Regions from separate parts of the Paenibacillus sp. MER TA 81-3 genome, predicted to be linked through region 1. Evidence: riboswitches for the same ligand, from Rfam matches in the RefSeq annotation. Region 1 holds a riboswitch; the other holds the start of a gene.
What was found. A riboswitch is a leader RNA that binds a small molecule or an ion and turns the genes downstream of it on or off. The one in region 1 is predicted to bind glycine.
Positions count from the first base shown of each region.

Region 1 (4,088 bases):
TCCGATCCGTTTACAGCAATAGCCGCGTCTTTCACCGAGTGGCAAGACTGCTCCAACACCAAATGCTCGGCTTTCAGTTGATTCGCAGCAATAAACTCATTCATTTTTTGTTCAAACTTGTACATATTTATTTGACCTCTCCTTAGCTGGAATTCAAGTTCACTAAGACCTCGCTGCCTCAGTCCTCGCTGCTTTTCGTTTTCTTATTATATATTCCATCCATTACCCTCCGCCGCAAAAAACTGATGTTGCGATGTTCCTGCCCGGTGATTAGTCTTCAATCCAGAGCCTTTTCCATAGATAGCGCTAACAGCTTTGTGGCATAGCCTTTGCGCCGCTCAGACGGTCGAATACCATTGTAATGTCGGACTGACTAATTGCAAATCGTCCACAATAACACATCCCTATAATTCTCTGGTTCATCATTGCATATTCTGTATACTCTCTAAATCACCCATATTAATTACCGTTATCTCATCGTCACAGGCAAAATCGATAAAGTATAGACTTTTCTTATCCCCCGTCTTCAAAGCGGGATCATTGAAATCTACCGTTTCTAATTCATTTCCGTTCTTCTTTACGATATACGTTATTCTTGTAGCACCATAAGAATCAGAAAGATTAGCATGCTTCTCACCATAATTAGCCAGAAGTTGTTCTAATGAATCTCCTAAACCAATTTCTCTGTATGTTTGAAATCGATTCGATTGATTATCATTAATGGATAGGAAAAATTGGACCACGACATCATCTCGATAAGCGATGCGCAATCCCTCATATTGGTACAGGTTAAACTGGATTTTGTCCTCTTTGCCGTACAGCTCCGTAATTTCTTGTTTAGTCATGCCTATATGTAACAAGTCTCCCGTTTTGGTGTCTATAATTTGAAGGTCGTCGCTTGTATATTGGTCAGGCTCGTATTGCGTTTTTATGACCGCTTCACTATCATCGGTGTTGAGAGATACAGTGAATAGCAATATTAAAATAATGATGCCAATGATGCTTGAATGCAGTCTAGTTTGTCTGTTCAATCGAATTCTCCTCAAGCATCACTCCGGTTACTTCATCCTCTTCCATCGCCACAAAATGATACTCGTCTCCCGGAATTTTAAGCAGCTGTCTCGCTGATTGGTCTAAGCCAATCGGTTTAAACAAGACCTCATATAGTAATTCCTCAGACTTGCTTATTTCTTCTGCTTTGCTTGTTAGTTTGTAGTTCATACACCTTACATCCATTCTAGTAATTTTTAAGGAGATCTGTCTTTTAGCTCTTTCCGTCTGTTAATTAGGTCGCAAATTGAAAAACAGCTCTGTTTTTCGCCTTGAGTATCATATCCGTATTCTCATCATCCCAAAATCGAATCAGATGGTCTTCCGCAAAACACTTGGAATATACTTTCGCATACGCTATCTCTAAGTTTACCAGCTGCCTTAACACAGTATTTCCTCTTTCAATTATAACAATATTTTTCATAAATAGAGCAACTTCATCAACATCAACATCAACATCAACATCAACATCAACATCAACATCATTATTAGTGTAAAATGATAAGTCAATTCCTTCAATCTCAAATCACTGTATCGTTCGTGATGTCTTCCTCGTTCATTTCTTTCTTAATATATGGTATTTCTAAGTTTTTTAAGCTTATGTTTATCGTAACCTTGTTCAGTATTTCTTCTTTACTAACTTCGAAATTTTGGTCAGAGATGTAGCCAAATTCACTGTACAGTATGCAGTCTATATGCTGTTAGCCGCCCAATCCGTACATCCTGCTCTCTATTTTCCATTGGGTCTTGCTTCGACCGTAGTAGCTCTTATATATGATTCCAGACACCACGTTCTATATCCTTTCTTGCGAATGCAAAAACACCCCCCACTGATCGCATAACGCGATTACTGGGAGGTGTCGCTTGCTATCTCGCTGCTTGTGCTTAATCGATAAGCTCCTGATATTTCTCCGCGCTTAACAAATGCTTGAGCGCTTCCTCCATGCTGCCTTCGATCTCGAGTTCGGCAAGCCAACCACCGTCGTAAGGCGCGCTGTTCACCTGTTCCGGCGCATCCTCCAGCCCGGTGTTCACCTTCGTAATCTTTCCGCTGACAGGACAATACAGCTCCGATACCGTCTTTACCGATTCAATTGAACCCATGCTGTCACCCGCAGAAAGCGTGGAACCGATTTCAGGAAATTCAATAAATACGATATCTCCCAATTGAGCCTGTGCATGATCGGAAATTCCGATGCGTACGGTGCGTTCATCGACGACGAAAGCCCACTCATGTTCTTCGCTGTACAATAAATTCTCTTTCACTTCACTCATGCTAACGCCTCATTTCTTCATCATAATTGTAGTTGGTAGTGTAGATACGCATGTAAAAAAAAGACAAGAAAAGGCCTTATTCGCCCTCTTCTCTGTCCTCGGTACCTGAGAGTTTGTGCTCGATCCTACCGATATGGACACGATCGAATTTACCCCTTGGGTGGCTAATGCGCTCTCCAGAGCTGCGTCAGATGACGGTACATGTACCTGAGAGATTAATTGCCAATCGGCAGGTTGGCAGCTTGCTCCTTCGGTGCCGGCACAAGGAACCCCGTGTCGGTCTCTCCCAATCATCTTCATCCGCGTTGTATGAATTTAACAAGGTTGCATTTTACATCAATCTAGGTTGTTCAAAAACACGCATCTATAGCGTAGTTCAGCCTTCGATATATGTCAATATTTCGGACAACATTTTTTTCAATCCGCAAAAAATGGATTGACAATGTGTGGAAGCATCAAGTAATAATGTAGGTATAACAACTGCACACGCGAATGATGGTAAGGGGAGAGATTACCGCACTCAGGTAACGCCGAAGGAGTAAGCCCATACGGGTGAATCTCTCAGGCAAAAGGACTTTTACCGGACGCATCTCTGGAGAGAACTCTTTCACTAGAGTCACCCAAGGGGAAACTCGGAACGTTCGCGTATGCGAATGCGCGAGGTAACTCTCAGGTACAAAGGACAGAGCGGAAGGAATACAGTAGGCGCAGGCATGCTGGCTTTCTTCTGCCTGTCTTTTTATTTTATCAATACCTAACTAATAAGACGATCGAGGTGAAGTCATGTCACAGTTAAAAAGAACACCGATATTCCCGTTATACGCCGACTATCCCGGCGCTCGCTGCATCGACTTCGGCGGATGGGAACTGCCGGTGCAATTCAGCGGCATTCAGAAGGAACACGAAGCCGTCCGCACTCAGGCAGGCTTGTTCGACGTCTCCCATATGGGCGAATTTATCGTAAGCGGTTCTTCGGCAGAAGCCTTTCTGCAGCACGTGACGACGAACGATGTCACCCGTCTCGTCGACGGGAGAGCACAGTATTCCCTCTTATGCAATCCGAACGGAGGCGTCGTCGACGATATTCTCATTTATCGGCTGGCTGCAAATCATTACATGCTGGTGGTCAATGCTTCCAACATTGACAAGGACTTCGCATGGCTTCAAGAACATCTCCCTGCCGACGTCGTCCTAGAGAATAAGTCTGACAGCACGGCATTGCTCGCGCTGCAAGGTCCTAATGCGCAAGCGATCGCGGCTCATGTTACGGACGCGCCGCTGGCTGAGCTGAAGCCTTTTCAATTTGTGAGGGACGCTGCCGTCTGCGGCGTGCGCGCCTTGATTTCCCGTACCGGGTATACCGGGGAAGACGGATTTGAGCTGTATGTAGCAGCAGAAGACGCGCCTCAGGTATGGACAGAGCTAATGAGAGCAGGCGAAGCGCACGGGCTTGTACCTGCTGGGTTGGGAGCGCGTGATACGCTGCGGTTCGAAGCGAAGCTTCCGCTATATGGGCAAGAAATATCGGCCGACATTTCGCCGCTTGAAGCAGGACTTGGTTTCTTCGTCAAGCTGGATAAGGGAGACTTCATCGGACGGGAAGCACTCGCCAGCCAGAAGGCTGATGGGCCTCGCCGCAAGCTTGTCGGAATTGAAATGATAGACAAGGGCATTCCACGCTCCCACTATCCTGTATTAATCAACGAGAATCCTGTTGGCGAGGTAACGACGGGAACGAAGTCCCCTACACTCAAGCGCAATCT
Region 1 covers NZ_JAMAWB010000027.1:56,298-60,385, forward strand. The annotation lists gene M3650_RS27370 (aminoacyl-tRNA deacylase) at 1-125, opposite strand, end outside; partial or broken gene M3650_RS27375 (GNAT family N-acetyltransferase) at 287-355, opposite strand; gene M3650_RS27380 (hypothetical protein) at 423-1,031, opposite strand; gene M3650_RS27385 (hypothetical protein) at 1,015-1,221, opposite strand; gene gcvH (glycine cleavage system protein GcvH) at 1,936-2,325, opposite strand; glycine riboswitch at 2,512-2,624, opposite strand; glycine riboswitch at 2,818-2,912, shown strand; glycine riboswitch at 2,913-3,021, shown strand; gene gcvT (glycine cleavage system aminomethyltransferase GcvT) at 3,109-4,088, shown strand, end outside.

Region 2 (4,088 bases), on a different contig from region 1:
TAGCTACTTTATCAAATGTTTCTTCCATGGAAGAAGCAGTGCGATCAGACATCTTCACAGCAAGGTACAAGCGTGTCTTACACTCTGCAAAGGTAGCTACGCAGGCTTTGCTTTTACCACGACTGGATACGACCGTATCGAGTTCCCAATGCCCAAAGCTCTCACGCTTTCGTACTTCCTTGGGACGCTGGCTGATTGTTCTTCCGATATTGAATCGTCCGCGTGTTTCTGCTGGTTTGCGGCGTTTTCCTTTGTGTCGAAGAACTTCAATGCTCCCTTGTACCAGAAGGCCATGTCAAGCTGACTCGGTTAGGAAATATATAAAAGAAGGTGGAGATGCAGTTACAAGTGAATGTAATGAGTTGTTAAATAATTTAACACATAAGGTGTAAAATATGTACACAATTGAAATTAATAAAATGCGTATTGATTTCTACAACGCTTCTAATGGTTTCATTGTTAATTCAAATTACAAAGATGATTATATAATCAAATTACCTTAATGGTATAATTGCTACGTATAAACAGCACTATGAATATTGAAAAGAGGAGCTGGTTATCATGAATTTCCGCCGCCTTGGCAATAGCGGGTTGAAAGTGTCTGCATTAGGATTAGGGACGAACGCATTCGGGAAACGTTCCGACAAACAGACCTCGGTCCGAATTATACATAAGGCTTTGGATCACGGGATCAATTTCATAGACACGGCCAATATTTATGCGAACACCGAATCGGAGCGAATTATCGGACAGGCATTGGAAGGAAGACGTCATAACGTGGTGTTGGCGACAAAAGCCGGGTTAGTTCGCGGGGAAGGTCCGAATGATCGCGGGTCGTCGCGTTACCACTTGCAGCAAGAGCTGGACAACAGTCTGATGCGGCTGAAGACGGATTATGTCGATCTCTATCAAATCCACACGTTCGATCCCCATACACCGCTGGAAGAAACGTTAAGGGCGTTGGACGACATGGTTCGTTCGGGAAAAGTACGTTACATCGGGGCATCGAATTATGCGGCTTGGGAGTTGATGAAGGCTGTAGGCATGAGCGAGCACCTTGGATTGAACCGCTATGTGTCCATTCAGACAAGCTACTCTCTCGCCGATCGGACTCCAGAGCAAGAGCTCGTCCCTCTATGTCAGGATCAGGGGATTGGCATCATCCCGTATTTTCCGCTTGCCGGTGGTATTTTGAGCGGGAAATACAGTTCTACGGAAGCGGTACCGGAAGGCTCGCGGGCGGAAACCGATCCCAACTTTAGTAAGTTCCTTAATGATGACCGCATTACTCTGAGCAGAAATATTAGCAGTGTTGCTCACGACTTAGGCTGCACTCCCGGTGCGCTTTCCCTGTCTTGGCTCATTCACAGACCTTCCGTGTCAACGGTTATCGTAGGTGCTACAAAGGTTGAACAACTAGAGGAGAATCTGCACAGCATATCGATAAAGCTTGATGCAAATCAACTGGAAGAGCTGGATCAAATCAGTTATCCTTTCCGTTATGGAGAGCCGTTCGCTGTTTACCGCTTGCCGGAGTAGTAAAATTTTCCTGATTCGATAAAATGAATGGCACCGCGGGTTCATCTCGTCTCTTCATGAGACGAGATTTTTTTATCATCCTGGAGGCCCATATCATAATGCTCTATAGGCAGAAAAGGGAGAAATACGCATAATGTACATTTTTATTGCATATTCATTGCATATATTCATGAACGTGCATAAGCGAAGGTTAAAGTGAGCCTCCGGGGATATATTACCATTTAATCAGCCTTGCGAAATGATAGTCTGTTCTCTATAATGTAGTATAAAACTTTATAGCTGGATGAAGTTTACGGGAGACAGGCAGCAGTCTGGCCGAAGGGGTAAAGCTCTCAGGCGCTTGATTTATCGAATGATGAATTCGAATGCAATGCAAGCAGGACCGTAGATGGACAGGACTCTGGAGAGACTCCGTCATGGAGCACCGAAGGGGCAATACGGGTGATTTCACACGTTAAAACTCTCAGGTAAAAGGACAGGGATTGCAGAAGTGCAGGCATCGTTTTGCGTTGGAATTGTGACTAGTTTCACTTATCCTCGTATTTGCTATTCTGCAAAAATGTCCCCGGAGTCAAATCAACCGATTTGGCTCTTTTTCATGTCGTTCGGCAATAAATAAAGATCATGAGGGGAATTTCTATGCACATGTTAGAACAATGGTTAGGCAGCGTGAATCGTTTTGTATGGGGGCCGCCGCTTCTTATTTTGTTGGTAGGAACGGGAATTATATTTACATTCCGCCTTGGATTGTTGCAGGTGATTCGTCTGCCTCTTGCCCTGAAGCTCGTGTTCAAAGCTAAAAATGAAGGCGAAGGTGACGTAACCAGCTTTGGTGCGCTAGCTACCGCTTTGGCGGCAACGATCGGTACGGGCAACATTGTCGGGGTAGCTACTGCGATTAAAATAGGTGGACCTGGTGCGTTATTTTGGATGTGGTTGGCAGCGTTCTTTGGAATGGCAACCAAGTATGCAGAAGGACTATTGGCCGTAAAATTTCGGAAGATTGACGATAATGGACAGATATCAGGCGGCCCCATGTATTACATTGAAAAAGGTTTGGGCATTAAATTTAAACCGCTTGCCGTTTTCTTCGCCGTGAGCGGAGTATTGGTTGCACTGTTTGGAGTGGGCACCTTCCCGCAAATCAATGCAATCGTGTCTTCCGCGCAGTCAAGCTTGGGCATCCCCGTAGTGGTTACGGCGGGTGTTGTGACTCTTTTGACAGCATTGGTGACAATTGGGGGGCTCAAGAGCATCTCGCATGTAACGACCAAAGTCGTACCTGTGATGGCCATTATTTATTTAATAGCGAGCAGCATTGTCCTTATTGTTTTTGCGGATCAGATTCCTCATGCGCTGTCGCTCATATTACATGGCGCCTTTAACGCGACAGCAGCAGGGGGCGGATTCCTAGGCGCAACGGTCATGATGGCGATTCGGAATGGTATCGCAAGAGGTGTATTTTCCAATGAATCTGGTCTGGGCAGCGCTCCGATTGCGGCAGCTGCGGCAAAGGTGAAGTGGCCTGCGGAGCAAGGGCTTGTATCCATGACGGGCACATTTTTCGATACGATTATTATTTGTTCTCTGACGGGATTGACATTGATTATAACCGGGGTTTGGAACGGGTCGACTGATGGGGCAGAGATGACCCAAGCGGCGTTTGATGCAGCTATGCCGTATGGATCCATCATTTTGATGTTTTGCCTTATACTGTTCGCTTTTACCACGATTCTAGGCTGGAATTATTACGGAGAACGCTGCATGGAATATTTATTTGGAGTCAAATCCATTCTGCCTTACCGCATCGTGTTCATCGTCCTGATCGGTCTGGGCGCGTTCATCAAGCTTGAGCTGATTTGGCAGCTCTCGGACATTGTGAATGGCTTAATGGCTCTGCCGAACCTCGTCGCACTGCTAGGTCTATCCGGTGTGGTTGTGACGGAAACCCGTCTTTATCTGAAGCATATGAAAACACATAAAAAGTGAGAGGATGAAAGGTCGGAGCTGCTTCATTTGTTGTTCAATCTGTTATCAAGAGTGGTACCGCGAGTTCATCTCGTCTCTTAGGGAGACGAGATTTTTTTATGTAAATCAAGGCATCTTGTTAATTCTGTGCTGTGAACATTGGACAGATGGAACCAAGCATGAGAAAATAAGAACCTGACATTGAGAATCATTCTTACTCATATGGAAAAATTATTATGCTTAGATTTAGATGAAGCTGGAGGAAAGAGAAGTGGACGAAGGGAAACATCATATTTTTTTACATAAAGCATTGCTTCAAATCAAACAAATCGAATGCATAGCAGTCGATGCTACGTCGGGCTGGGAGAGACATGAGCTTGCTTCTCATACCTTATTGTTCGTGACGGAGGGTCACGGAAAATTATACATGAACGATGAACTTCAACCGATAGATCTATCACGGAAATCCGTTTATTTGTTGCCTGCTGGCTTCGTAGTTGCAGCTGAGAGCGACCCGACTCAATGTCTGAGTCTGTACAGAATTGCGTTTGACATGTTTCGCGTTACGGAATGGACCGAGC
Region 2 covers NZ_JAMAWB010000012.1:89,924-94,011, forward strand. The annotation lists partial or broken gene M3650_RS18410 (IS30 family transposase) at 1-271, opposite strand, end outside; gene M3650_RS18415 (aldo/keto reductase) at 562-1,539, shown strand; glycine riboswitch at 1,930-2,028, shown strand; gene M3650_RS18420 (alanine/glycine:cation symporter family protein) at 2,179-3,528, shown strand; gene M3650_RS18425 (helix-turn-helix domain-containing protein) at 3,779-4,088, shown strand, end outside.
Region 2: another riboswitch for glycine. It lies ahead of M3650_RS18420 (alanine/glycine:cation symporter family protein); the one in region 1 lies ahead of gcvH (glycine cleavage system protein GcvH).